Polyangium spumosum: one gene and its partners. The protein of the gene in region 2 interacts with the protein of the main gene of each other region in a pairwise test. Links are inferred from orthologs where the notes say so. Each region holds a gene or a part of one and is shown on either strand. Other genes may lie near its edges.

Region 1 (9,224 bases), on a different replicon or contig from region 2:
GGCCTCGGCGCTCGTGCTCGACGGCGACGCGGGCAAGACCGGCTTCCTCGCGCGGGCGCTCGAGGCCGCGGCCTTCAGGGTGGACGAGGGCTCGACGAGCAGCGTGCCCGCGGATCTCGCGGGCCTCGTCGGCTACGACCTCGTCGTGATGGGCGACGTGCGCGCCTCGGATCTATCGCCCGGCCAGATCGACGCGCTCGCGAGTTACGTGCGTGACCTCGGCGGCGGCCTGCTCCTCATGGGCGGGGATCGCAGCCTCGGGCCGGGCGGGTATGCGCGTACGCCGATCGAAGAGGTCTCGCCCGTATCGTTCGACCTCAAACAAGAGCGGCGCCGCGCCAGCCTCGCCGAGGTGATCGGGATCGACATCTCCGGCTCGATGGCGGCCTCGGCCGGCGCGCACACGAAGCTCGAGCTCGCCAACGAGGCGGCCGCGCGCAGCGCCGCGTTGCTCGGCGCCGGCGATCGGCTCGGCGTCCTGCACGTCGACACCGCGGTCAACTGGAGCGTCCCGCTCGGCCCGGTGAGCGACAAGGCCGGGATCGACCGAGCGATCCGCGGCGTGGGCCCCGGCGGAGGCGGCATCCTCGTCGACATCACGCTCGAGGCCGCGTACGCCGCGCTCGCGAAGGAGAAGGTCAACCTCAAGCACGTGCTCCTCTTCGCCGACGGCTCCGACGCCGAGCAGATGGGCCCGTGCCGCACGATGGTCTCGAACGCGCTTCGCGCCGGCATCACCACGAGCGTCGTCGCCCTCGGCAACGGCGGCGACGTGCCCGAGCTCGAGACGCTCTCGCGCCTCGGCAGCGGCCGCTTCTACCTCATCGAGGACGCCAACCGCCTGCCCGCCGTCTTCACGCAGGAGACGATCCTCGCCGCGCGCTCGTCGATCGTGGAGAAGGAGTTCCGCGCCTCGCGCAGCGCGCCGTCCCCGATCCTCTCGGGCGTGCCGCTCGACGAGGCGCCCTCGCTCGACGGGTACGTCGTGACGATCCCCAAGGGCCGCGCGAGCGTGCTTTTGACCGGCCCCGAGGGCGATCCGATCCTCGCGGTGTGGTCGGCGGGCGTCGGTCGCGCGGGCGCCTTCACGAGTGACCTCAAGGATCGCTGGGGCAGCCGTTGGACGACGTGGCCGGGCGCGGCGCGCCTCGTCGGGCAGCTCGCGCGTGACCTCACCCGCAAGGGCGAAGACGGCCGCGTGCGTGTCGAGGCCGACGCCTCGGGCGGCGAGCTGCACGTGCGGGCCACGGTCGTCGGCGACGACGGCCGCGCGCAGTCGTTCCGCCGCTTGATGGTGCGTGTCGCCGGGCCCGACGGCTTCGTCCGCGAGACGGCGCTCGAGGCCACCGGCGCCGGCGCGTACGCCGCGTCGATCCCGCTCTCGCGCCCTGGCACGTACATCGCGATCGCCAAGGACGAGCAGTCGGGCGACGTCGTCGGCACGGCGGGCGCGGCGCTCACGGCGGGCGAGGAGCTCCGGCCCACGGGCTCGGACGCCGCGCTCCTCGGCCGCATCGCGGACCTCACCGGCGGCAAGCGCCGCGACACGCTCGCCGGCATCTTCGGCGACCGCGCCGCGCGGCGCTTCTCCTACCAGGACATCACGCCCATCCTGATCGCGATGGCCGGCTTCGCGCTCCTCCTCGCAGTGGCGGCGCGTCGCTTCGCCTTGCCGGAGCCCGTCCTCGCCTGGGCCGCCCGCACGCGTGAGGCCCTGCGCGCGAAGCCCTCCGCCGAGGCCCCTGCGCGCCCCGATCCGCGCTCGCCCGACGCCGTCGTGGGCGCGCTCCTCCAGGCGAAAGAGCGCGCCGCCCGCGACCGCGCCGCCCGCGAGGCCCCGCTGCCCGCGGCCTCGGCCGCCGCGCTCGCGCAGCCTCCGCCGGCCGCGACGCGGCCCCAGGCGCACGCCCCGACCGCGGCCCCGCACCCGCCCCAGGGCGCGCCTCCTGCCGGTCCGCCGCAGCCCCGCGCGCTCACGGCGGCCGAGATCCTCCTCGCGCGCCGCAAGGGCCAGCCGCGCTCCTGATCGTCACGACGAACGGTGCGTTCGTCCCAAAAAACGTTTTACCGAACGACTCGATACGCCTGCGTCCAGGCCATCTTCCCGTCCGGCATCGCCACGCGCGCGCGCACCCAGCGCTCGTCTCCGCGGAGCTCGTACGTCGCGTCGCCCTCGGGCCCTCGCTCGATCTTCGCGAGCTCCTTGCCGCCGCCGCCGATGAACGTGACGACCGCGCCTTCTTCTTCCGGCCACACGCTGAGCTTGTTCCCCGTCACGCGGATGCGCGTGAGCGTCACGCCCGACGACGCGTAGAGCCGTCCTTTCGCGAGCCCCTCGCAGATGAGCGCTCGATCCAGCCGCTCCGCGAAGACCTGGACCCAGCCTTTCCCGGGCCGCGCCGGCTTCACGCCTGGCTTCGTCGTCGCGCCGTAGTGATGGGCGTCGTCGACCGCAACGCCCGCGATCGACCATCCCTCGTCGAGCAGCGTGTTCCACACGGCCTCGTGGGACGGCCGCTCCGCGTTGCCCTCCGTGTTCACGAAGGGGTGACCGCTCCAGATCTCGAGCAGCTCCGCGCCGCGCGTGACGCGCACGTCGTCCAGCGTGAGCGCCCAGTCGAAGTTCGGGTGGTTCACGAGGGCGACGCCGCCCTGCGCGTGCACGCGGCTCACGCCGTGCAGCAGCGCCTTCTGCTTCGTCTTGAACTTGCCGCCGCCGATCGTCTTTTTCGTGCAGAGGCCGTTGACGTGGACGGGTTTGCCCTCCGCCAGCATCGTGACCTCTTCGCCCGCGAGGATGAGGAAGTCCTTCCGTTCGAGCGCGGCGAACGTCTTCGGGCTGACGCGGTTCTCGTGATCGGTGAGGGCGAGGAACGTGTAGCCGTGGCCGCGATACCAGCGATACACGTCCTCCGGGGGACGATCGCCGTCGCTCCACTTGCTGTGCGTGTGCAGGTTGCCGCGCTGGAACGTGGAGACGTCGAGCGTCTCGGCGAAGCGCGGAGGACCGAGCTTCGGCGGCTCGAGGTTGATGTTCAGGGTGAGCGGCGCCGCGACGGCCGTGCGCTCGGGCGGGACACGCGTGAACGCGACGATGCCCGCCGCGCCTGCCACGGCGACCCCGACGCCGAGGGCGACATACCGAACCATGCCCGTCTTCGACCGCATCCGCCTTTCCCTGCCCGGCAGGATACCTCTATCGTCCGGAACGCCGAAAGCCGCCGGCTCAGTCGAGGACGAGCCGCACTTTCACGTCGACCTCGATGCCGCCCGGGGGCCACGCCAGAAAGTCCGGGTTCGTACGACCCGTCCACTCGACGCGGACCTTCTTGCCGTCCTCGAAGAAGGGACGCACGTCGCCTTCGTGGAGCACGTCGAGGATGAGGTCGGGCTCCTTCGCGGGGATGTCCGTCTTCGAGACGAGCGGCGTGCGCCCGGTCGATGTCACGGCCTCGCCGAGGATCTGGTCGAGGAACGTCAGGTCCTCGGCGGGCGGCGCGACGGAGACACGCACGAACCCGAGCCGCGCGGCGCCGTACGAGTTGACGTCACCGTCGAGCGTGACCTCGTTCCACCAGAAGAACGTCCCGTCGACGTGCGGGGTGACGGTGAAGTTCGCGTCCACGTCGTGCTCGCTCACGACGGAAGAACACCCGAACGTGCCCATGGCCATCACCGCCCCGACGAGGAGAGCCCACCGCGCCCCGCGCCGATCGTCGCCGCCCACCCTGTGCCCTGCGCTCGATCTCATGAAGCCATTCATCCGGAAAACGTAGCACATCCGCGCCCTCGATCCCGCCGCGCAGGCGCGCACCCGACGCAAGCCCGGATCGAGGCCGAGCGAGCGCTCGGCGTCCGCGTCGCGCCTGCTCCTAGATCGAATAGTCCTGCACGAAGAGCTTGGCTTCGCGCAGGTTCACGAACACGTCCTCGCCCTCCACGAGCCCGAGCTCGGCCACGCGATCCTTCGCGAGCTCCACCGTCAGCGGTTGCCCGTCTTCCAGCCGGAGCTCGATCCGCACCATGAAGCCCACCCGCACGAGGCGCTCCACCCGCGCGGTCGCCACCTCCACGCTGCTGCGCCGCTCCACGCGGCTCGTCACGCCCACGAGCTCGACGTCGTGCGGCCGGACGAACGCGCGTACGCTCGTCCCGTCCCCCGCGCCCGGCGGCGCCGCCGCCGCGAGGCTCCCGAGCGCCGCGCGTCCGCCGCGCACCTCGCCTTCGAGCTCGTTGATCGAGCCCACGAAGCCCGCGACGAACGCCGTCGCCGGCCGATCGTAGATGTCCTCGGGCGTGCCGATCTGCTCCACCTTGCCGCGGTTCATCACGATCACCCGATCCGCCACGCTGAGCGCCTCTTCCTGGTCGTGCGTGACGAACACCGTGGTGATCGATCGCTCCTCGTGCAGGCGCCGCAGCCACTCGCGCAGCTCGAGCCGCACCTTCGCGTCGAGCGCGCCGAACGGCTCGTCGAGCAGGAGCACGCTCGGGCCCGGCGCGAGCGCGCGGGCGAGCGCGACGCGCTGCCGTTGCCCGCCCGAGAGCTCGTGCGGGTACCTCTCGCCGAGCTCCGAGAGCCGCACCAGCGCGAGCAGCTCGTTCACCACGTGATCGATCTCCGCCCGCGGCCGCCGCCGGATCGTCAGGCCAAACGCCACGTTGTCCCGCACCGTCATGTGCCGGAACAAGGCGTAGCCCTGGAACACGAAGCCGATGTTGCGCTCCTGCACCCGCTGGTACGTCACGTCCACGCCGCGCAGGAGCACGCGACCTCCGTCCGGCGCCTCGAGCCCCGCCAGGATCCGCAGCACCGTCGTCTTGCCGCCGCCGCTCGGGCCGAGCAGCGCGACGAGCTCGCCCGTCCCGATCTCGAACGACACGTCGTCGACCGCGCGCGCGCCGCCGCCGCCGGAGAACCGCTTCACGAGCGCACGCGCCACGATACCCACGAGCGCCTAACCTCCCTTTCCTTCGACTTCCACGCGCGAGCCGCGCTTCCGCCGCGCCACGTCGAGCAGCAAGAGCAGCCCGATCGACGCGAGCGCGAGCACCGTCGCCACCACGTACGCGCCGCGCTCGTCCCGATCTTCGAGCGCCCGGTACACGAAGACCGTCGCCGTCTCCGTCTGCCCGGCGACCCCGCCCGACACGAGCAGCACCGCGCCGAACTCGCCGATCGCGCGCGCCATCGTCAGCGTCGCGCCGTACGCGAGCCCCCAGCGGATGCCGGGCAGGGTCACGCGAAAGAAGGTCGTCAGCGGCGACGCGCCGAGCGTGTACGCGGCGAGCTCCTGATCCGTGCCCATCTCCTCGAGCACCGGCCCGACCTCACGCGCCACGAACGGCAACGTCACGAACGACGTCGCCATCGCCATCGCCGGCCAGGCGAACACGACCTCCACGCCGAGCGCGTCCGCGATCGGCCGGAGCAGCCCGCCCTTGCCGAAGAGCGCGAGCAAGACGACGCCCACCGCGACCGGCGAGAGCGCAAACGGCACGTCGACGAGCGCGGAGAGCACGCGTTTTCCCACGAACCGATCCCGCACGAGGACGAAGGCGAGCGCCGTCCCGAGCGCGCCGTTCACCACGACCGCGAGCGCCGTGAGCCTGGCCGTCATGCCGAGCGCGGAGAGCACGTCGGGCCGCGCGAGCACCTCGAAGACGGGCCCGAGCCCGCCCCCGAGCGCGCCGCGCAGGAGCGATCCGACCGGCAAGAGCACGAGCGCGCCCACGTAGAGCACGGCCGCCGCGATCAACGAGGCGCGTACGCCCGCCCTCGGTCTGCCTGCTCGTTCAGCCATGCGCCCCCCGCTGCCGCGCCGAGACGACGAGCACCACGCAGAACGAGATCGTCACGAGCACGAGCGACATCGCGCTCGCCGCGTGCACGTCGCCCGACTCCACCTCCCCGAACACGTGCACCGCCGCGGTCAGCGTCCGCCGTGGGATGTTGCCGGCCACCACGACCACCGAGCCGAACTCGCCGAGGGCCCGCGCGAAGCTCTGCAGCGCGCCCGAGACGACGGCGGGCGCGATCGCGGGCAGCGTCACCCGCCGGAACGTCGTCCACTCGCTCGCGCCGAGCGTGTAGGCGGCCTCCTCGTCGGCCCCGTCGAGCTCGTGCAGCACTGGCTGCACCGTGCGCACCACGAGCGGCAGCGTCACGAAGAGCAGGGCGAGGAGGATCGCCGGCGGGGCGTAGACCACGCGAAAACCCGCCGCCTCGAAGAGCTGCCCGAGCGCGGCGTGGGGCCCGAGGAGCGTGACGATCATCATGCCCGTCACGAGCGTCGGGATGGCGAAGGGCAGGTCGATGAGGACGTCGAGCAGCTTGCGTCCGGGGAACCGGTAGCGGACGAGCACGTACGCGATGAGCGTGCCCATCACCGCGTTGACGGCGGCCATCACGAGCGCCGTCTGCAGGGTCAGGAGGATGGCCGCGCGCGCGACCGGGTGGACGAGGGCCCGACCGAGCTCGCCGAGCCCGCGGGAGAGTCCTTCCCGCGCGAGCGTCGCGACCGGCAGCGCCACCATGAGCAGGAGGTAGGACCCTGCCGCGACGCGCAACCCGAGCTTGCCGAGCTGCTGTCCTCGCGCCCTCGAGCGGCTCGTCGGCCGGGCTTCGGCCAGCTCCACGGTCGTGCTCAATCGAGCGTGAGAATGGCGCGCCGCGTAGCTCGTCCGCAACCCCGATTTGAAAGTTGCATCGGAAAGATGCGACAATGTGCTCGGAGGGGCGCGAAGGGGGGGTTCGTCCCTCGCTCGGGTCGCGTCGCCACGTGCGGACCGCCTTGCAATTTCCCCCGTGATCTGCAGTCGATACGTGGTGTAGGTCTCCAGGGTTGCGGCGTCCCCGCGATTCTGGTAACCACCTCGAACGTGATCAGTGCGATGCGTGGGAACCCACACGCCCTTTCATCGCGTCTCCTGATCGCGCTTGCCCAGGCCGAGGGACACGTGGACCCCGGCGTCGGGCGTCGTAACGCGACGTTCCACGGCTTGACGGAACGAGCGTAATCACCCCGAACATGAGCCCGCCGGAAACACTCTTCGACAAGGTGATTGCCGCCAGTGGTCTTTCGGAGGTGTTTGCCCGAGGTACCATCAAGCGCGCGTGTTCGCGCGTGGGGGTGACGGCGGAGACGATGAGCCCCTCGGAGCTCGCGCGCGCGCTCGGCTCGATCGAGCAGGCGCTGTCGGTCTTCCTGCCGCCGGATCAGAAAGACTCGCGCATGCAGGCCATCCGCGCCCTCTCGCGCGGCTGAGACACGGGTCACGTGTCGGTCGCGCGGACCGTCATCACGGGGACCTCGGCGTGGCGGAGCACGCCCACGGCCACGCTGCCGAGGAGCACGCGGCCGATCGCGCCGCGGCCGTGCGTGCCCATCACGATGAGATCGGCCGAGATCTCCTTCGCGGTCCGGCAAATTTCGTCGGCCGAGCGCCCCTCGCGCAGCACGGCGTCGAGCGTGACGCCGCGGGCTCGCTGCGCCTCGACGAAGGCGTCGAGCTGCTTTTGCGCGCCCTGCTGCACGCTCTCGGCGAGCTCGCTCGTGGGGATGTAGGACCCGTCGGGGAAGTTGTAGACGGGCAGGCTGTAGACGTGAACGACGGTCACCTTGGCGCCGAGCTTCGTGGCGAGCTCGAGCGCGCTCTCCAGCGCGCGCTGCGAGGTCTCTTCGAAGTCGATCGGCACGAGGATCTTCTGGAACGCCATGGTCTCTCCCTGATGCGTTGGTCCGGGATCGGAAGGTCGCGGGGCGCCGCTTCGTTATCACGTCCGCCCGCTCGTGGCGTGATCGTGCGCGTTTCGCCCGCGCGAAACCAGCCTGCGCGACGCGCCGGAGCGGACGCGTCCTACCCTGGACGGACGGCTCTCGCGCGGCGATCAGCTACGGAAACCGGCGTTTCCCGCGTCGCGATAGTTGCTTGCGTGTTGGGGACCGCGGCGTTAGCCTCATGATTGCCCTAGGCCCGTTCGTCGTCGAACTCTGACAGCCCGCTTTGCTCGCGCGCTCGATCTGTATCGGCTGACGGTCGCTCGTCTGTGTGGTCTCGAAGCGATCCGATGCATGGCCCGGGTCGCCTCCGGGGAAGGTCAGGAGAGGTCGTGCATCGGGTGGTCTGAGGATGAGCAAGCGACTGTACGTGGGCAATTTGGCCTTCCATTCCACCGAGGAGAGCGTCCGCAGCGCTTTCCAGGCCGCCGGGGTGGAGGTGGTGGGTGTCCAGGTCATGACCGATCGGGTGACGGGGCAATCGCGCGGGTTCGGTTTCGTGGACGTGGCGGGCGACAAGGAAGCGCAGGCGGCGATCGATGCGCTTCACGGCAAGAGCCTGGACGGTCGCACCCTGACCGTGAACGAGGCGCGTGAGCGCACGCCGGGCGGCGGCGGCGGTGGTGGTGGCTTCCGCGGCGGCGGCGGCGGCATGGGCGGCGGCGGCGGCGGTGGTTACGGCGGCGGCGGCGGTGGTGGCGGCGGCGGTCGTGGCGGCGGCGGCGGTGGTCGTGGCGGCGGCGATCGGCGCGGCGGTCGTGGCGGCGGCGGCGGCCGGGATCGTGGCGGTCGGGATCGCGGCGATCGCTGGTAGGACGTGAGGGTCCGGCGAGAGCCGGCCCGATACGGAGGCGCCCCGGAGCATGGCTTCGGGGCGCTTCGTTTTTGTGCGCGCTTCAGCGCTTGAAGGGCTTCTTGGCGGCGAACATCTGTCCCTCGCCGAGCTCGAAGCCGATGCGCAGGAGCTGGTTGTACTTGGCCACGCGATCCGAGCGGGAGGACGAGCCCGTCTTGATCTGGCCCGCGTTCGTGGCGACCGCGAGGTCGGCGATGAACGTGTCCTCGGTCTCGCCGGAGCGGTGCGAGATGATCGAGCGGTAGCCGCCTTCGCCCGCGGTGCGGATGCAGTCGAGCGTCTCGGTGACCGTGCCGATCTGGTTCAGCTTGATCAGGATGGCGTTGGCGATTCCCTCGGACATGCCACGCGCGAGGCGCTCGGGGTTCGTGACGAAGAGGTCGTCGCCGACGAGCTGCACCTTCTTGCCGAGCTTCTCCGAGATGAGCCTCCAGCCCTTGTCGTCGTTCTCCGCGCAGCCGTCCTCGATCGAGACGATCGGGTAACGCGCGCAGAGGTCCTCGTAGATCGCGACGAGCTCCTCGGGCGTCTTCGGCCCCTTGTCGAAGGTGTAGAGGCCCTTGTCCGCGTCGAAGAACTCGCTCATC
Region 2 (9,282 bases):
GCGAGCTCCAGAGTCACGTGCGGCGCGCGCGCTGGCACATGATGGACATGGCGACCCTGCACCACGAATACAACCTCGCGGCCGTCCTGCCGACGGGTGATTACGTCGCCCATACGTGCGAATGGACGGGCGCGAGCTCGGGGGAGGCGCTCGCGCTCTTGCAGGGGACGTCGCCGCTCGCCCGCGGCATCGCCATCGACGAGCTCGAGGCGCTGGGCAAGGCATTACGCGCGAGCGAAGAGGGGCGCGTGGTGCTCGCCGGGAAGGGGAATCCGCAGGGCGTGCTCGATACCCTCATGGCCATGCCGGGGGAGGTCGGGGCGGCGGCGCGGGGGTACCTCGATCTCGTGCGATATCGGTCGATCGGATACGACATCGCGGACAAGACCGCGGGGGAGCTGCCGGACATGCTGGTCCGGGCGCTCCGGGCGGTGATCGAGCGAGGGCACGCGGAGAAAGAGGCGCTCGCCGCGCGGGATACGAAGGAGCGGGAGTTACGCGCGCGGGTGCCGGCCGAGCACCGGGCGCAATTCGACGAGCTGCTCGGCGAGGCGCGGCTCGTCAACCGGCTGCGCGACGAGCGAGGCATTTACGCGGATAGCTGGGGGACGGGGCTCGCGCGCAGGGCCGTGCTCGAGGTGGGGCGGCGGCTCGTGGCGGCGGGGAAGATCGCGGATCGGGAGCACGCCGTGGATCTGACGATGGAGGAGATGGTCGAGCTGCTGGCGGATCGCGAGGGGCCGTCGGCGGAGGAGCTCGCGAGGCGCGCGCTGTATCGCGCGACGATGACGCTCGAGCACGCGCCGGCGTGGCTGAACGCGCCGCCGGGCGAGCCGCCGCCGCTCGATGTCTTCCCGGCCGCGGCGCGCCGCGCGATGAAGGCGATGAACGTGCTCATGGCCGAGATGTCGCAGGAGCACGCGGGGCCGAAGCACGAGGAGGATACGGGCGTGCGCGTGGCGGGCCTGTCCATCAATGCGGGCGTGTATGAAGGGACGGCGCGTGTTGTCCTCGATCCCTCGGATTTCGAGCGTATCCAGAGGGGCGACGTGCTCGTGACCCGAACGACGTCGGCGTATTTCAACGTCGTGCTGCCGCTGCTCGGCGCGATCGTGACGGATCGGGGAGGGCAGCTCTCGCACGCGGCGATCGTCGCGCGCGAATATGGTATCCCCGGGATCGTCGGCACGAAGGAGGCGACGACGGTGATCCCCGACGGCGCGCTCGTGCGGGTGGACGGCGAAAGAGGCGAAGTGACGGTGCTCGCCGCGGCGCCCGCGCTCTCGCTGGAGGTGGCGACGTGATCGCGACGCTCGATCGAGATTTGCCGGAGGCCGAGTTCGGCGGGAAGGCGGCGCAGCTCTCGCAGGCGCATCGGATGGGGCTGCCCGTTCCGCCGGCGTTTGCGCTGTCGTCGGCGTTCGTGGAGCGCGTGGTGCTCGGGGAGGAGGCGCTGCACGGGGCGATCTTCGACGCATTCGCGACGCTCGCGGGGCCCGTGGCGGTGCGGTCGTCGGGCATCGGGGAGGACTCGAGCGCGGCGAGCTTCGCCGGGCAACACGCGACGATCTTGAACGTGCGCAGCCGGCCCGCGTTGCTCGACGCGCTGAAGGCGGTGCACGCGTCGGCGCGGGGGCCGACGGCGCTCGCGTACCGGCGCACGCTGGGCCTTTTGTCGGAGCCGCGGATGGGGATCGTCGTGCAGCGGCTGGTCCACGCCGATTGCGCGGGCGTGCTCTTCACGCGCCACCCGATGACGAACGCCGACGAGCGCGTGATCGAGGCGACGTGGGGGCTCGGAGAGGCGGTCGTCTCGGGGCTCGTCACGCCGGACCATTACCGCGTGGCGCGCGGCGGGCGGGTGCTCCAGAAGAGAGCGGGCGAGAAGGACTGCGCGATCCGGTGGAGCGAGGGAGGGGGCACGGTCGAGGTCGCCGTGCCGGCGCACGAGGTCGGCGCGTTTTGCCTCTCCGACGCGCAGCTCGTGGAGCTCGACGCGCTGGCGTCGGCGTGTGAAGCGGCGTTCGCCGGCACGCAGGATGTGGAGTGGGCCTTCGCCGCGGGGCGGCTGTATCTGCTCCAGCGAAGGGCGATCACCCGTGGCTGAAGGAGGGCCCCGGGTGCCGACGCGCCTGCTCGCCGCGATCGCGCTCTCGGCGGCGCTGGCGCCGCTCAACTCGACGATGGTGGCGGTCGCGTTGCCCGAGATGTCGCGCACGCTCGGGGCCGATTCGGGTGTCTTGCGGCAGGCGCTCGTGTCGAGTTATCTGCTCACGAACGTCGTCTTGCAGAGCCCGGGGGGCAAGCTCGGCGACAGGCTCGGATATCGGCGGGCGCTCGCGCTGGGGCAGATATTGTTCGCGCTCGGGGCGGCGCTCGCCTCGGTCTGGCCGGTGCTGCCGGGGCTGACGGCGGCGCGTATTGCCATGGCCGCGGGCGGGGCGATCCTCGCGCCGAGCGCGTTTGCGTTGCTGCGGACGGAGCTGCCGCCGGAGGTGCGAGGGCGCGCGTTTGGCGCGCTGGGGGCCATGATGGGGCTGTCGGCGGGGCTCGGGCCGAAGGTCGGGGCGCTGCTCGTGACACATTTCGGCTGGACGTCCATTTTCCTCGCGAACGTGCCGGTGCTCGTCCTCTCGGCGGCGCTCGTGCACCTCGGCGCACCCGCGCCCGCGCCGTCGAAGGAGATGGCCGCGGCGGCGCGACCGCGCTTCGACGTACTGGGCTCCGTGTTGCTCGGGGCGTCGCTGCTCGGGGTGGTGGTGGGGCTCGAGAACGAGGCGTATCGATGGGCCGCGGCGGTCGGCGTCCTGGGGTTCGTGCCGTTTGCGTGGTGGGAGCGGCGCGCGGCGGATCCGATCATCGATTTTTCGTTGTTCCGGCGCCGCACGTTCGTGGCGGGGAGCTTGCTCATCGCGATCCAGAACTTCGCGATGTATTCGATCCTGTTCGAGCTGCCGCAGGTGGCGGGGCGTCTCTTCGGCGCGGGGCCGCGCGAGGTGGGCAATACGCTGGTGGCGATGATGGCGATGATGATCGTCGCTTCCCCGTTCGCGGGGCGCGCGTCCGAGCGCTTCGGGGCGCGGGCGGTGGCGCTCGTCGGTTGTGCGGTCGCGGTCGCGGGCGTGGCGCTGCTCGGGCTCTTGCCCTGGGACTCCACGACGGGGGCGGTGCCCGCGCTCGGCTTGCTCGGCCTGGGCCTCGGGCTGACGGGCGCGCCCTCGCAAGCGTCGTCGATCAGCGATGTGCCGCGGGACAAGAGCGGAATGGCGGCGGGCCTGACGTCGACGATGCGTTACATCGGCGGCATCGCCGGGCTGACCGTGCTCGGGCTGGTGCTCACGGAGGAGCCGGCGGCCGAGGTTGCCCGACGGGAGCATGGGACGAGCCTTCTCATCTTCGGGGTGGCGCTGGTGGTGACGATCGGGTGCGCGGCTTTGCTGCCCGGGCGTATTGCGGCGGCGGAGGGGGCGGCGGCGGGGGGGCGTTGAGGGAAAAGCCGGACGGACGACGTGACGCGGGCCGCGCGCGCCCGTCCGTAACCGTTATTCCCGTGCAAGCTGGCCCGTCCTCGTACCCTCGGCTATAACGTGCGCCAATGTGTCGCCTCTTCGGCGTTGTTTCCAGGCACGTCGAATCTCCCACCGAGCCTCTGGCCACGGCCCCGAAAAGCCTGGCGGCGCTCTCGCCGGAGCACCCGCACGGCTGGGGGATTGCCGCCCATGACGGGAAAGGCTGGGCGCTCCACAAGAGCCCCACGTGTGCCCAGGCCGATCCCGCGTTTCGCGCGATTGCGGCGAGCGTCCGCGGGCGTGTCGTCGTCGCGCATGTCCGTAAAGCCACGGTCGGGAGGACCGAGCTCGTCAATACCCATCCGTTTCGGCGGGACGCGTGGGTCTTCGCGCATAATGGCACGATCTCGGACGTCGGCTGGCTCGAGCGGCGCACGTCGCGGTCGCGGAGGCGGGAGATCACGGGGGATACGGACAGCGAGCGGTTCTTCGCTTCTCTGATGACGGCGCTCGACGAGGTCGGCGCCACGTTTGGCAGCCGCCGGGCGCCTCGGGGCGTGGTGGATCGGGCGCTCGCTCGTTTCCTCGAGGCTGCGACGGGCCGGCCGCGTTTCGGCGCCGCGAACTTTTTATTGAGCGACGGCGAGCTGCTTTATGCCCATCGTTTTGGCCGGAGCTTGTTCGTCTCGTCCGAGGCGGGCGTCGTCCGCATTGCGTCGGAGGCGCCACACGGGGGCGACTGGCGCGAGGTCGCCGAGCGCTCGCTCCTCTGCATTGACATGGCCGCGCTGCCGCCTCGAGAAACGACACGCCACCGGCCCGCTGGAAGAACTGCGCATTGCGCAGTTCTTCCACCTTCGGTCCAGGCCGTGGCTGCCAGGGGGGTGGACATCTTTTGAAAATTCCCCGCATCGACTGCGCTTCGCGCAGTCGATGCACCCTCGGTCCAGGCCGTGCCTGGTCGGGGTCCAGGGGTGGACAACCCCTGGTCGGGCCCGGGGTGAAACCCCGGCGCTACGCTCCGGTCACGGCGCTTCGGCGGGCGGGGCCTGGGGACCGGGGAGGTTGAAGCTGCGCGGGGGCTCGTATTCGGGGGGCGGGCCTCCTGGCAGTGGCTTGGGCTTGGGCGCGCTGCTGCAGGCGGCTGCGACGAGCATGAGGGCTGCGAGGGGCGGGACGAACCGGGGTTTCATATCTTGGTCCCCTTCCTCTTGATGCTCGGCGGTGGGGGCGTGACGGGGGCTTCGTGGTGGTTCTCCGGTGGCAAGCCGAAGGGGCTCGGGGGCGTGGGCGCGAGGGGATCTTGCGAGCCGTCGACCTTCTGGCGGACGTCGGCGGGCCTCGGCGGCGGCGTCGCGGGGGCGAGGTCGAACTTTGCGCCTTCGGCGCCGGGGGCGCCCATCGGGATCATCGTCGCTGCGGGGGCGGCGGTCGCGGGGCCCTCGTCGTCTTGGGAGCCGCATCCGAGGCCCGTGGGCAGGGCCAGGGTCAGGAGGAGGAACCAGGCGGGGAGAGCGCGCGGGCGAGCCGACACGAGCCGAGGCTAGCACGGCCTTGGCCTTGCGAGGGCAGCCGCGTTAGGTTTCGACGCCGTGGAGAGCAGCGTCATCCGGACCGAGGAGCTCGTCGAGCTCGCAAGGCGCGCCCGAAAGGCTGCGCGTACGCTTTCGACTGCGTCGCGGGAGGTGAAGGATCGCGCGCTCGTCGCGATCGCGGAGGCCCTGCGCGCCGAGGCGGCCGAGGGGTCGCCGTTGCGCGTCGCGAACGCCGAGGACGTCGAGGCCGCGCGGAGGGCAGGGCTCGCGCCTTCGCTCGTCGATCGGCTGGTCCTCGACGAGGCGCGGATCCTCGGGATCGCCGCGGCGGTCGCGCAGATCGCCTCGTTCGAGGATCCCGTGGGCGAGGTGCTCGGCATGAAGCAACGGCCGAACGGGCTCAGCGTGGGTCAGGTGCGGATCCCGCTCGGCGTGATCGCGATGATCTACGAGGCGCGGCCGAACGTGACGGTGGACTCGGCGGCGCTCTGCCTGAAGAGCGGCAACGCTGTGCTCTTGCGTGGGGGCAAGGAGGCGGCTCGATCCAACGCGGCGCTCGGGGAGCTCGTGCGGAGCGCGGTCGCGTCCGCGGGCCTGCCGGCGGACGCGGTGTTGATCGTGCCGCCGACCGATCGCGAGGGGATCCGGCTGCTCGTGGGGCTCGCGGGGATGATCGATCTCGTGATCCCGCGGGGCGGCGAGGGGCTCATCCGCTTCGTCACCGAGCACGCGCGCGTGCCGGTCATCCAGCACTACAAGGGGGTTTGTCACCTGTACGTGGACGAGGGCGCCGATCTCAACATGGCGCTGCGGCTCGTGGAGAACGGGAAGCTGAGCCGGCCCGGCGTGTGCAACGCGCTCGAGTGCTTGCTCGTGCACGAGAGCGTGGCGCTCGCGTTCTTGCCGCGCGTCGGCAAGCTCGCGGCGCAGGGGCTCGAGATCCGCGGCGACCAGGCGACGCGCGCGGTGATCCCGTCGGTGAAGGCCGCGGCGCCCGAGGATTTCGGGCAGGAGTTCCTCGCGCCGATCCTGGCGGTGCGGATCGTCGGCTCGATCGACGAGGCGCTCGATCACATCGCGCAGTACGGGTCGAACCACACGGAGGTGATCTGCACGCGGAGCTACGAGCGAGCGCAGCGGTTCTCGCGGTCGGTCGACGCGAGCTGCGTGATCGTGAACGCGTCCACGCGCTTCAACGACGGCGGCGAGCTCGGCCTCGGCGCGGAGATCGGCATCTCGACGACGAAGCTCCATGCGTATGGACCGATGGGGCTCGAGAGCCTGACCGCGAAGAAGTGGATCGTCTTCGGCGAGGGGCAAATTCGGTAAACGGCCCCGAGGAAGAGGGCCGCGTGAGGTAGAACTTGGCAACCAAGAAGCGATCGGACGGCGAGGGCGCGTCGCCCAAGCCCGCGCGTAGTAGCAGCAGCAGCAGCAAGACGACGGCGACGAAGAAGGCCAGCAAGACGGCAGCGCGCCCGTCGCGCGAGGTCGACGTGGACGAGGGAGCAGGCGAGCGGCCTTCGCGCGTGAGCCCGTCGGCCGTGAAGGCGGCGGTGAAGGCAGGGAAGAAGTCGGCCCGGCCGAAGCTGCGCGCCTCGCACGCGAGCGGGCAAGCGACGACGCGTGGCGCGGGGGCGAGCAAGGCGACGGCGAAGCGGCCGGGTCTGCCGCGGCGCAAGGCCGAGGGCGAGGTCCGCAGCAAGGCCGCGCCGGGCGTGAAGAAGGCGCCGCTCGCCGCGCCGAAGCGAGCCGCGGCCGGGAAGAAGGCGCCGGTGCCGGAGACGGCCTCGCCGGCGCGGGAGCTCGCGGTCCAGGTCGCGACGGCCGGCCTCGACAAGAAGGCGCTCGGCGTGGAGATCCTCGACGTGCGCGGGCGCGTCGACTACGCGGATTTCCTGGTGCTCATGACGGGCCGCAGCGATCGGCACGTCGGCTCGATCGCGCAGGGGATCGAGGAGGAGCTCGGCAAGAAGAAGATCGCGCCGATCTCGGTCGAGGGCATGTCGGCGGCGACGTGGGTGCTGCTCGATTACGGCGACGTCGTCGTGCACGTGTTCCAGGAGGACGCGCGGCAGCTCTACGACATCGAGGGGCTCTGGATGGACGCGAGCCGCGTCGCCGTGCCCGAAGGCGAGGCGGGCGCGAGGCCCGCAACGCAGGTGAACCGCGCGCAGGCGGACGCGGGCGAGGGGTTCGGTGACGATGAGCCCAGCGCGGACGACGACGAGGACCGGAGCGAGGAAGAGTAGAGCCGGATCGCATGCGTATCGTCGTCGTCGCCGTCGGCCGGGTGAAGGACAAACCGCTGCGCGCGGCGCTCGACGACTACCTCGGCCGCGTGCGGAGGTATGTGCCTTGTGACGAGATCGAGCTCGAGGACGCGCCGCCTGCGCGGCTCGTCCCGCTCTTCGCGAAGAAGACCGAGGGCTCGACGACGATCGCGCTCGAGGTCATGGGCCGCGCGCTCGACAGCCCCTCGTTCGCGCAGGCGGTGGAGCGCGCGGGATCTCGCGGCAAGGGCGTGGTCTCGTTCCTCATCGGCGGCGCGGACGGTATCCCCCCGGAGACGTCACGCGCCGCGCACGATCGGCTCAGTTTGTCGACGCTCACGTTCCCGCACAGGCTCGCGCGGCTCGTGCTCGTGGAGCAGATCTACCGCGCGATGACGATCCTGCGCGGCGAGCCGTACGCGCACTAGGCGGGCTTCGTCTTCTCTTTGCTCTTCCGGTACGCCTCGCGCTGGGCCTCCGTCGGCTTCTTGCCGAAGAGGAAGGCGAGGCCGATCGAGAGCACGTAGAGGATCAGCATCGGCACGGCCATGACGATCTGGCTCGTGATGTCGGGCGGCGTGACGATCGCGGCGACCACGAAGGAGACGAGGACGAACCAGCGGCCGAACCTTATGAGCTGCAAGTAATTGACGATGCCTGCGAGCGACAGGAACAGGATGAGCAGCGGGATCTCGAAGACGATGCCAAAGGCGAGCAGCATCCGCGTCACGAAGTCGATGTACTCGCCCATCATGACGGTGGGCGTGATCGTCACGCCCTCGCCGCCGCCGACGGTGCCGGCGAGGCCGAGGAAGTAGTTGAACGTGATGGGGAAGGCGACGCGCCAGCCGAAGTAGCAGCCGCCCGCGAAGAGCGACGACGCCGAGAGCACGAAGGGGATCACGAAGCGCTTCTCGCGCGCGTAGAGCCCGGGCGCGATGAAGGCCCAGAGCTGGTAGAAGAGGATCGGCGCGCTGAGCACGATCGAGCCGAGCAGCGAGAGCTGGAAGTACGCGATGAACGCGGCCTGCGGCGACTCGAAGTGCAAGGTCGCCTGGTTCGGCAGGCCTTGCGAGGCCCACGCGAGCTTGAAGGGCCGGGAGATGACGTCGAGCAGGGGATCGCGGTACTCCCAGGTGAGCACGGCGCAGATCAGGAACGCGACGAAGCAGTAGACCAGGCGCTTGCGGAGCTCGTCGAGGTGCTCCCAGAACGTCATGGGAGCCCCGCCCTCGTCTTCGTCGATCGGGGCCGGCTCCGCGTCCTTGACCGCCTTCGCCTTTGCGTTGCTCATGACGCCGCGCTCGGCTCCTTCGTGACGACCCGGCTCGTCGGATCGTCGGTCGCCACGATGCCCAGCGGATGGTGGGCCATGGGATCGGTCGCGCCGAGCTCCGCGCCGCCGTAGGGGGACGCGTCGTCGGGCAAGGCGTCGTAGGCGTCACAGCCGACGAGCGGGTACTCGCGTTCGCGGAGGATCTCGACGGGCTCTTCGCCATGTGGGGGCGGCATGTTCACCGCGGCGGTCACGGCGGCAGCGGCGGCGGTCGCGGGCGAGGGGACGCCCGCCTTGGCGGCTGCGGCCGGGACGGCGAGCTTCTCCAGGCCGTCGAGCACGTTCACGTTCGAGAGCGCGCGGATCTCCTGGAGGCTCCGGTCGATGCCCTCGTCGCGGAGGAGCGTGTCGATGCCGCTCTGCGCCCGGAGGTCCGTGCTCATGCGGCGGATCTTCGCCACCCATTGCCCGGCCGTCCGCATCATGCTCGGCAAGTGCCGCGGGCCCACCACCACGATGGCCACGAGCACGACCACGACCATCTCGCCGAAGCTCAATCCGAACACGCGAGCAAGCTAGCGCGCCGTGGGTTCGGAATCCACCGGGAGACGCTTCCCCGGTTTCCGCAGCAGCGGCCGCGCGAGCTGACCACACGCCGCCCCCACGTCGCCGCCGCCCGAGTACCGCAC
Region 3 (9,381 bases), on a different replicon or contig from region 2:
CTCCGGGGATCGTGATCCCGGCGATCGGCTCGGCGGGAGCGGACAGGGCCGCCTCGAGAAAACCCAGGAATCGTTGCTCGTGCGCCGCGAGCTCCTCGGCGCTGTAACAATCCGGATTGGCGTCGAAATCGACGCGGGGCCCGCGCCCGTCCGATCGCGCGTACACGTTGATCGAGATGTCCTCGACCGGCCCGGCGGAGATGTTGTGCGCGAGGGCGCGGTGGACACCGAACCGCAGATCGTAATCGAACGGCATGATGTTCACCACCGGGCCGAACAGCCGCCGATCCCCGCCGACGAGCTTGAGGTCGCGGCGGAGCTGCTCGTACCGGTAGCGCAGATGGGGCCGTATCACGCGAATCTCCTCCGCGACCGCCCGGACGAGCGCGGACAGGCTCGCTTCTCTCGGGATCGGGACACGCAGCGGCACGATGTTCATCACCATGCTCGGGATACGCAGAGAAACGGAGCCCAGGCGGCCCATCACCGGCAGGCCGAGGACGAGCTCCCCTGCGCCGGTGATGCCATGCGTATATGCCGCCGTCGCGGCGAGGATCACGTCGGGCCAGGTCGCGCCCGCGCGACGCGCCACCTCCTGCATTCGCTCCATCGTCGAGGGCGAAAGTGAGGTCGTAATTCGGGATGCGCTGCGAGAAACCATGCCGGGCCTGCCGCCGAGGCTCACGGCCTCGGGGCGATCGGCGAAGCGTCGGAGCCAGAAGTCGCGGTCGCGAGCGCAATCGGGGGACGCGCGATAAGCGAGGTCTTCCTCGAGGACGCGCAGCAGCGAACCAAACGGCGCGCCGACGCGATCTCGGCCCTCGATCCGCGCGGTATACAGCTCCGCCACGCGCCGCGCGACGAGCGAGAATCCAAAACCGTCGAGCGCGATGTGGTGCGCCCGCTGATACCAGTAGGTCCGGTCGGGGCCGGCCATGAAGAGCGCCTCCGCGAAGAGTGGTCCGCGCTGGAGATCGACGGTCGTCTCGAGGTCCGCCTGCATCCACGCTCGCGCGGCCGCCCATGGATCGGCCTCGGCGCCGACGTCGATTCGATGCATGGGCCAGTCGAGAGAAGGACTCGGGATCTGCTGCGGGCCCTCCTCCGCCGGGAAAAACCGCATGTGCAACGTCTCGGCCTCGGCGTTCGCCTGACGCACGGAAGCCTCGAAGACCGCCGGATCCACGGCTCCGCAGATCTCGATGCACTCGCCGGCGTTGTAGAGCGAGCTCGCCGGGTCGAGCGCCTGGCCCAGCCAGATACCGTGCTGCGCGGCCGAGAGAGGCCAGCGCTCGCCAACTCGCTTGTGCATTGTTGTCCCGACCACTTCCTTGATGCAGACTCCACCAACTTTGTTGAAAATGAAGTTCAAAGTCAAGTCCATATCGCTATGGATCCTGGCTCACATTCAACAGATGTGAAGAACACAACAGACATGGGCCAGGGGCCCAAGGAGTGGTTCTGGATTCGGAATGGGCCCGATGCCCGGGACCTTCGTGGAATCGACCAGCGCGGGGGGCGGGAGGGGTGGGGGGCGGGAGGGGCGCGCGCTTCACGCTTGACGCTCGGAGCCAGCCATTCTCCACTGGATGAATGGACAACCACAACACGAGGTTCAGGGCCGACCCCGTGGCGTACACCAGCATGTTCGCGGTCAACTCCGTGCGCTGGATCATGCGCAACAACCACGGGAACGAAGGCCGCCGCATCGGCATGCTGACCCATCTCAAAATGGGACATTTCGACCTCCGCTGGCCGAACCGGAACCAGAACGCGGTGGATCTCACGGTCGTCAACGCGAACGCCGGCGGCAACGAACTCCCGATCCAGGCGTACTGGTGCCCCTTCCTCCAGGGTCACGGGTTGCCGGGCTACGTGGACGTCCCCCGCCAGAACCCCCAGACGCCCTTCGTGTTCACCGCCGCGATGAACGGCTGCGCCCTGGTGGCGACCGACTCGCCGAACGGCGGGGGGTACTTTCGCCTCTATCACCACCAGCACCCCAACGTGCAGGCGGTGTGGAACCACATCAACAACCTGAACCAGCCCGTCCACTCCATCGTGAACTGGGACGATTACGCCAACGTGATGGGCCCCCAGGGGGTGGCGAACGCGTTCAACTTTCTTTATTATCGCAACGGCCGGTGGGTCTATGTCCTGCAACCGCAAATCCTGCTGCCCGATCTGTCGGTGAGGCTGAACCCCGGCGTGCGCCGCCAGCTCCTCGACGTGCTCCCGTGATCCGGCGGGTGCCCGAGGAGATCCGCTCGCAGCGTCGGGTTAGTAGGTAGGACCCGTCTCCGCGGCGAGCTTTTCGAGCGCCTTCTCCCAGGTGGCGCCGCGCTCGTCATCCTGCCAGCTCGTGACCACGCTATCGCCGCGGCTCACTTCCCCGGTACGCGCCATTGCCTCGGCGTGCGCGGGGCTGCCGACGAACTGGTACATCGCCTCTTCGTCCTCCCAGACGGTGAGCGTGCGCCCCGCGCTGCAGCTCGCGGAGGTGCCGAGCTGGAACGCCACGAGCCCTGGCTGGCTCTGGAGCGCCTGGACGATGGGGCCCACGAGCTCGCCGAACTTCGCGTCGGACTCCGGCGTGCCCTTCCGGTGGATATAGGTGCTGCTCACGAGATAGGTCCCCGGCGCGAGCTTCCCCTCGGCGTCGACCCCTGCGCCCTGCAATGGAGTGGGCTCGAAATCGGGCTCCAGCTCGTCGCGCACACAGCCGTCGCCACTCGTGACGGGGGGCGGTTGCGAGGGTGGCTCGGCGTCCGAGCCGCCGCACGCGAGGAGGGAAACGGAGAGGAGAGCCGTCGTGGCGAAGTTGAGGTTCATGGTGTGACTCCTTTTCGAAGCAAGAGATCAGCGGTTTTCGGGGGATCGGGATCGAACGGCGCCGAAGAGGAGCGGCGAGAAGTCGCGGCCCAGGCGCCTCGATTGGAAGTTTTCGGCGCGCGCGAAGACCCGGACGTCGACGTCATCCGCCGCGGAGGCGGTGGACGTCAGCGTGGCGACCCAGTGCCCAGCACCGGCCGCGTCCCGCACGCGGAGATAGAGGTAGGAACCCGCAGACAGGCGCTCCTCGACGCGCCCCGTGAAGCCGAACTTCGCCGAAGGCCCGAGCGCGTACCGCAAAAGGGGGTTTTCGGCGGGCCGCTCGGGCGAGGCCGCGTGGGCCACCGCGAGCCCCGCGGCCAGCATCATCAGGGAGGCAAGGACCGTTCGTCGCATGCCCCGAAAGCTACAGGCCACGCCGTTCGTCGCCGGTCCGATCCGATACGCGGCGCGGGAGAGCGGATGGGCGGCACGTCCTGGCCGATGAGCGGCTACTCCTCCAGGCCGAGCGCCGCCTTCACCGCGGGCAAGGAGCGCCGGCTCACGCGCGCGACCTGGCCATCTTTGAGCTCGACCTCGTAACTGCCCTCCACGCGGTGCAGGGCCTTCACGCTGCCGATGTGCACGAGCTCCCCCCGGTGCACGCGCAAAAAGCCGTGGGCGCAGAGCCGCTCCTCGAGCGTGGACAGCGGCTCCTCGGTGCAATGTTCGTCCCGGTCCGCGCGGAAGAGCGTGTACTTGTCGCTGCTCCAGAATCGCGTGACGTCGCGGGCATCGAAGAAGCGGATGACCCCGCGCGTGACGGTGACGATACGCGCCGACGGCGTCCCGCGGCTCGCCACCGCCGCAAGGGCGCGGGCCGCTGCCTCCCTGGTCGCGAGGAGCCGCTGGCGCGCGCGTTCGATGGCGGAGAGCAGCCGCTCCGGGCGCACGGGCTTGAGCAGATAGTCGACCGCGTTCACCTCGAAGGCCTGCACGGCGTATTCATCGTACGCGGTGATGAATACGAGGGGCGGCAGGTCCGTGTACCGCTGCGCGAGCGAGAGCCCATCCAGGCCGGGCATCCGGATGTCGAGCAGCACGAGCTCGGGCCCCAGCGTCTCGATTCGCCGGAGCGCTTCATCCCCGTCCCCGGCCTCCCCCACGACCTCGGCGCCCGGGACGTCTCGAAGCAGGCGGATCAAGCGCCGGCGCGCGGGCTCTTCGTCGTCGACGACCAGGATCTTCATGCCAGACCGTCCTTCACCGGAATGGCCACCCGCGCGAGGCAGCCTCCGAGGGGCGCCGCCGAAAGGGTGATCGCTCCGTGCTCCCCATAAAGCAGGTGCAAGCGTTCGCGGAGGTCCTCCATGCTCGTCTGGCTGCCGCGGTGCTCCGAGGCGAAGGGCCCTGGCCCGTCGTCGAGCACCTCGAGCGAGACGTGGTGCCCCTCGTGCCGCACGCGCACGAGCACGCTGCCGCTCTGCCGGTGGGCCATGCCGTGCAGGATCGCGTTCTCCACGAGAGGCTGCAGGAGGAGCGGCGGGACGAGGACCTCGGCGGCCCGCTCGTCGAGCTCGACCTCGGCGCGGAGGCGCGATCCATACCGCGCGGACTGGATGGCCAGATAATCGCGCACCATCTCCACCTCGCGCCGGAGCGTGACGAGCCGGATCTTCGAGCTGTCGAGCGCGTAACGGAAGAGATCGGCCATACGCTCGAGGGTGCGCTCGGCGAGCGCGGGGTCCTCGGGGATGAGGCTCGCCACCGTGTTGATGCTGTTGAAGAAAAAATGCGGGTTCGTGCGGCCCTGGAGCGCCTTGAGCTGGGCCTCGAGCGCGGCCTGCCGCTCGAGCTGGGCCATTCGTTCGACGTTCTGGGCTCGGTTCCGCAGGCGCTGCACGATGAGCGCCGGAAAGATGTAGATCCACGAGATGATGACGCACTCGAGGGCGAACTTGGCGAGCTTGTGTTGTCCCGGGAAGAACCTCCCCTTCACGGCGAGGATGAGCGGGGCCAGGACGACCGGGACCGCGGTCGTGACCGCGACGTGGAGCGCGCCGCGCGAGAACGGCGTGCGGAGGCGCGCCACCAGCCCGGGCATCACCCAGACGTAGAGCGCGTGGAAGGAGAACGAGATCGTGATGAAAGGGAAATAGATCCCGGCGATCCGCACGAGCGCCTCTTCGAGACGCACCACGAAGAGGTCCCCGGCGAGCAGCGGCGCGGCCGCGAACGGCACGATCGGGTAGAGCCACAGCATCTCGCGAGGGATGAGGTCTCCGCTCCCCGGCAGGGTGACCTCGAGACGGCTGCTCTGGCTGCTTTCGGAGGGCCTCCCCATACGAGGCGGAGCGTAGCGGGCCTCGCTTGCGGGGATCAACCCGCCCCGGATGGATGGTCTCTCCCGGCGGATGAGCGGCGACGCCGTGGTGACGTCCACGAGCGTCGAGGAAGCCGGCGACGGAGCTCGGCGCGGCTTCCCCTTCAGCGGAGCAGCAGCGGCAGCTTGCGCACCCCGGTCATGTTCGGGCTGGGGATGAAGTCCGGCGGCGCCTCGGGATCCATACGCAAACCCGGGAAACGATCCATCAGGATGTTCAACGCGACCCGGCCTTCCAGCCGGGCCAGGGGAGCGCCGATGCAGAAATGGATGCCTCGTCCGAAGGCGACGTGCGGGTTCGGGTCACGGGACACGTCGAACACGTCTGGATTCGTGAACTGCCTCGGATCCCGGTTCGCCGCCGCGATCCACACCATGAGCAATTGATCGGCCGGGATCGTCTTGCCGCCGAGCTCGACCGCGCTCGTCGTGGCCCGGCCGAGGGCCGCGAACGGGCTGAAGAAGCGCAGCGATTCCTCGATCGCGGCGGGGACCAGAGACCGGTCCGCGCGCACACGCGCCTTCTGCTCCGGGTTCGTGTCCAGGCAGAGCACCGTGTTGCCGAGCAGCATGGTCGTGGTGATGTGCCCCGCGATGAGCAGGACGTTCGCGAAATTGGCGACCTCGGTCTCGGTGAGGCGGTCGCCGTCCACTTCGGCCTCGACGAGCTTGGTGAGCAAGTCCTCGCGTGGCTTTCGCCTGCGCTCGGCGGCGTGTTCACCGAGGTAGTCGGTCAGGAGCTTGCTCTGCTCGAGCGCCACCTGCAGCCTGCGTTCCTGCTCCTCGGAGCGATTGACGAGGGAGAACTGCGTGGAGTTCTCCAGCATCTTGTCGACCCATTGCTTGAACGTGTCGCGGTCGCCGCTGGGCACCCCCAGGAGCTCGGCGATGACGATGACCGGGAGCGGATACGCGAGATCGGCCACGAGCTCCATCCGGTCCCGCCCGTCCACCGCGTCGAGCAGCTCGTGGGTCAGACGCGCGATCCGCGGCTCGAGGTCCGCGACGACCTTCGGCGTGAAGGCGTGGCTGACGAGGTTCCGGAGCTTCTTGTGCTCCGGCGGGTCCATCTGCACCAGGTTGCCCTCGGTGGATCGCCGGATGTCCGGGACGAGGCGGAGGGTGTTGGAGGAGAACAGGCCGGGATCGCCGAGGATCCGCAGCGTCTCCGGGTAGCCGTAGACGTTCCACATCCCGAGCTCGGGAGCGAACCGGACGGGTTCGTCCGGCACTTGCCCGCGTATCCAGAACTGCGCTTTGTGAATGCCCCAGGTATCTGCCAGCGTGGTCATCGCGTTCCCCTTTTCAGCGCGCTTCCGGGTCCGGGGATCAGCCGGGCTCGGCGGCGTAGATCCATTTGCGGTAGCAGGCGATGAGATCGTCGAATATTGCGCAGAGCTCGGCGGCGGCCGCCGCGGTTGCCTCCTTTCGTGGCTCGCCGGCAGGCTCGAAGGCGTGCCGGATGGTGTGGGCGAGGGCGTCGGCCCTGGCCTCAAGGTCGGGGCCGGCGCTCGCGGGGTCGAGGGCGCCGAGCAGGTAAAACCCGACAGACGCGGCCCGCATCGCATAAACGATGTTCGGCACGTCCGCGCGGAGCAGGCCGTGGCGGATCATCACCTCGAAGGAGCGGTTCGTCGAGAGCAGCTCCTGGCTGGAGACGGGGCTCTGCGTCAGCTTGCCGAGCAATTCGGCGTTTCCGAGCACCAGCGCCATCGTGAGCGGCCTCTGGTGGGTCGTCAGGAACTTGCTCCGCGCGATGCGGTGGGGCCTGCTCTCGGCCGGGTCCTTCCGCAACCCGGCCCGCATCTCCTCGACGAGGGCGATGGATTCACGCCGGAGCAGCGCCTGGAAGAGCTGCTCCTTGGAGCGCCAGTGCAGGTACACCGTCCCCTTGCCGATGTCCGCCTGCTTGGCGATGTCCTCGATGGTCACCTTCCGGTAACCCATACGCAGCAGCAACGTGGCCGCGGCGTCGAGGATCCGGTCGGCGCGGCTGCTGGCCTGTTGCGCGTGCTGGGACACGGGGTACATTCCTCGCTGACCTGTTGACCAGTTTTGATAAATCGGTCATCTGGTCAGCGGGCAAGGTAGCAGGCTGGGTCTCGGCGGCAAGGGAGAAACGGACACGGGTGGACGTGTGGGCCCGGCGCCACGCGGCCGTGTCCCGCGCCGAACCTCCCCGTCGCGTCGTCACCCGGGAACACCTTGAATTGCCGCTTGGTCTGCTTCGTGCCAGGCGCTCCGACCCGCCATGGGAGCACGCATCGCCGGTCGCCGTTTCCTTCGGATTGCCGCCTCGTCCCTGTTGATCCTCGCCGGATGCGGCGGCGGGCCTCCGACGACCTCCCCCTCGCTCCCGTCGTCGCCGCCTCGTTCGGCCGGGCAAACCGTGCCCGCTCCGGCGCCCGTCACCACGGGACCCGCGGCGAATCTCGGCCCCTGCGCTCCTCACCATCCGGCGTCCCTGCGTCCGCTGCATCCGGGTCGAGGCGACCGCGTCGTGCTGGCGAGGAGCGCGCAGCGGACGCTCGCCTTCGTGGCGAACGAGGACGACGCGGCCATTCACACGATCGACCTCGACGCGCGTGACGAAGTGGCCGTCATGCAGCTCCCCGGCTCCCCGTCCGCCCTCGTGGGTTTGTCCGACGGGCGTCTGGTGGTGGCGCTCCGCGATCGCAACGAGGTCCTCGTGCTCGAGGCGGCCGCGAATGGCGCAGGCTCGCTCGAGGCGCGTTGCCGGACGGTCGTCCCGAGCGAGCCCGTGGGCCTCTCGGCCTTCGTCGCGGGCGCGGGCGAGCGGATCGTCGTCGTCAGCGGGTACGGGCATACCCTGGGCGTGCTCTCCGCGAAAAACCTCGCATTCGAGCGGACGGCGAACCTCTCGCGTGATCCACGCGCGGTCGTGATCTCGGGCGAGCACGCCTTCGTGAGCCACGTCGTCTCCGCCGAGCTCAGCGTCGTGGAGCTCGCCACGGGCAAGGTCGACGAGCTCGATGTCCTGTCGGGCAAGATGGCGAAATCGATCGGCGCGGCACGTGGCGACCTCGTCCGCGGCGGTCAGGCCTTTTCGCTCGCCACGAACGAGGGCCGCCTCTTCGTCCCCATGGTGACGGTCGACCCCGGCGAGCCGAAGATCACCACGGTCTACGGCGGCACGGAGAGCCCCATCAAGCCCTTCGTCGGCGTCGTGGATCTCGTCGCCCGCAAGCCGCTCGATCTGCCCCTTCCCGGCCGGTCCGCGCACAGCCTCGAGTGCTTGCTCCCGCGCGCCGCCGCGGCGAAGGGGGATCGATTGTTCGTCACGTGCCTCGGCTCCGACACGTTGCTCGAGCTCGACGGGCGCGCGCAGAACGCCGCGGAGCTCGTCCGACGCCGCGTCCGCTTGCCCGGCGGCCCCTTGGGGCTCGCGCTCTCCGACCGTCACGCGATCGTCGTCTCGCAGTTCGACCGCGCCGTCAGCATCGTCGACCTCGACGGCGCGGCGCCCGAGCCGCTCGTCGTGCGTTTGTCCCGCCCGAGGGGCGAGGTCGACGCGGTGTTCGATCGGGGCCGCCGCATCTTCCACGACGGCTTCGATCCGCGCATCTCGTCGGATGGCCGGGCTTGCGCGAGCTGCCACCCCGAGGGCCGTGAAGACGGCCTCACGTGGTCGACCCCGGACGGGCCTCGCCAGACCATCTCGCTCGCCGGCCGCCTCGCGAGCGCGACGCCGTTCGGCTGGTTCGGGGAGCACGGGACCTTGTCGAATCACCTCGCGCACACGGTCTCGCGGTTGGGTGGGCAGGGCTTCGCGGTCAGGGACCACGCCGACCTCACGGCGCTCGCGACGTACATCACGCGCATGAAGGCGCCCGTGATTACGCCCGACCCGGCGTCCGAGGAGCTCGTCGCCCGAGGGCGCGAGTTGTTTCACGACGCCGCGCAGGGGTGCGGCGATTGCCACGCGGGCGGCGGCACCGATCGCGGGCGGCACGACGTCGGCACGGGCGGGGCGCTCGAGGCGCGCCTCTCGTTCGATACCCCGTCGCTCCTGTCGATCGCGGGCAGCGCCCCCTATTTCCACGACGGTCGTCACGCCTCGCTCTCCGATCTGCTCGCGAAGGCCGACGACAAGATGGGGCACGCCAGGCATCTCTCGGCGGACGCGCGCGCGGCGATGGTCGCATACATGGAGTCGCTCGGGCCCG

Evidence for each region.
Region 1: the proteins of GF068_RS02230 (region 2) and GF068_RS28725 interact in binary tests that used the Escherichia coli proteins (3 or more experiments, as listed by UniProt). The link is inferred for Polyangium spumosum from one-to-one orthologs.
Region 3: the proteins of GF068_RS02230 (region 2) and GF068_RS37045 interact in binary tests that used the Escherichia coli proteins (3 or more experiments, as listed by UniProt). The link is inferred for Polyangium spumosum from one-to-one orthologs.

What each region holds. Positions count from the first base shown.
Region 1 is NZ_WJIE01000009.1:202,276-211,499, forward strand. The notes cover bases 2,913-5,751. They hold GF068_RS28725 (sulfate/molybdate ABC transporter ATP-binding protein), read right to left. Parts: upstream 4,953-5,751; coding sequence 3,873-4,952; downstream 2,913-3,872. Other genes in these bases: GF068_RS28715 (PHP domain-containing protein), read right to left, coding at 2,913-3,168; GF068_RS28720 (hypothetical protein), read right to left, coding at 3,227-3,751; GF068_RS28730 (sulfate ABC transporter permease subunit), read right to left, coding at 4,959-5,751. Outside these bases: GF068_RS28710 (VWA domain-containing protein), read left to right, coding at 1-2,026; more of GF068_RS28715, read right to left, coding at 2,065-2,912; more of GF068_RS28730, read right to left, coding at 5,752-5,804; sulfate ABC transporter permease subunit CysT, read right to left, coding at 5,797-6,639; GF068_RS28740 (hypothetical protein), read left to right, coding at 7,032-7,268; GF068_RS28745 (universal stress protein), read right to left, coding at 7,277-7,720; GF068_RS28750 (RNA recognition motif domain-containing protein), read left to right, coding at 8,134-8,595; eno (phosphopyruvate hydratase), read right to left, coding at 8,678-9,224. UniProt on the Escherichia coli protein: Part of the ABC transporter complex CysAWTP involved in sulfate/thiosulfate import. Responsible for energy coupling to the transport system.
Region 2 is NZ_WJIE01000001.1:513,562-522,843, reverse strand. The notes cover bases 4,341-7,237. They hold GF068_RS02230 (glutamate-5-semialdehyde dehydrogenase), read left to right. Parts: upstream 4,341-5,101; coding sequence 5,102-6,373; downstream 6,374-7,237. Other genes in these bases: rsfS (ribosome silencing factor), read left to right, coding at 6,409-7,237; GF068_RS02235 (hypothetical protein), read right to left, coding at 4,699-5,043; GF068_RS02245 (class II glutamine amidotransferase), read left to right, coding at 4,341-4,408. Also shown: GF068_RS02260 (PEP-utilizing enzyme), read left to right, coding at 1-1,304; GF068_RS02255 (PEP/pyruvate-binding domain-containing protein), read left to right, coding at 1,301-2,107; GF068_RS02250 (MFS transporter), read left to right, coding at 2,121-3,488; more of GF068_RS02245, read left to right, coding at 3,596-4,340; more of rsfS, read left to right, coding at 7,238-7,296; GF068_RS02220 (23S rRNA (pseudouridine(1915)-N(3))-methyltransferase RlmH), read left to right, coding at 7,308-7,745; twin-arginine translocase subunit TatC, read right to left, coding at 7,742-8,611; Sec-independent protein translocase protein TatB, read right to left, coding at 8,608-9,159; 23S rRNA (adenine(2503)-C(2))-methyltransferase RlmN, read right to left, coding at 9,169-9,282. UniProt on the Escherichia coli protein: Catalyzes the NADPH-dependent reduction of L-glutamate 5-phosphate into L-glutamate 5-semialdehyde and phosphate. The product spontaneously undergoes cyclization to form 1-pyrroline-5-carboxylate.
Region 3 is NZ_WJIE01000018.1:10,319-19,699, reverse strand. The notes cover bases 2,193-5,188. They hold GF068_RS37045 (LytR/AlgR family response regulator transcription factor), read right to left. Parts: upstream 4,062-5,188; coding sequence 3,324-4,061; downstream 2,193-3,323. Other genes in these bases: GF068_RS37040 (sensor histidine kinase), read right to left, coding at 4,058-5,074; GF068_RS37050 (hypothetical protein), read right to left, coding at 2,860-3,228; GF068_RS37055 (antibiotic biosynthesis monooxygenase family protein), read right to left, coding at 2,281-2,832; GF068_RS37060 (hypothetical protein), read left to right, coding at 2,193-2,241. Outside these bases: myxochelin non-ribosomal peptide synthetase MxcG, read right to left, coding at 1-1,312; more of GF068_RS37060, read left to right, coding at 1,630-2,192; GF068_RS37035 (cytochrome P450), read right to left, coding at 5,299-6,486; GF068_RS37030 (TetR/AcrR family transcriptional regulator), read right to left, coding at 6,524-7,225; GF068_RS37025 (c-type cytochrome), read left to right, coding at 7,695-9,381. UniProt on the Escherichia coli protein: Member of the two-component regulatory system BtsS/BtsR, which is part of a nutrient-sensing regulatory network composed of BtsS/BtsR, the low-affinity pyruvate signaling system YpdA/YpdB and their respective target proteins, BtsT and YhjX.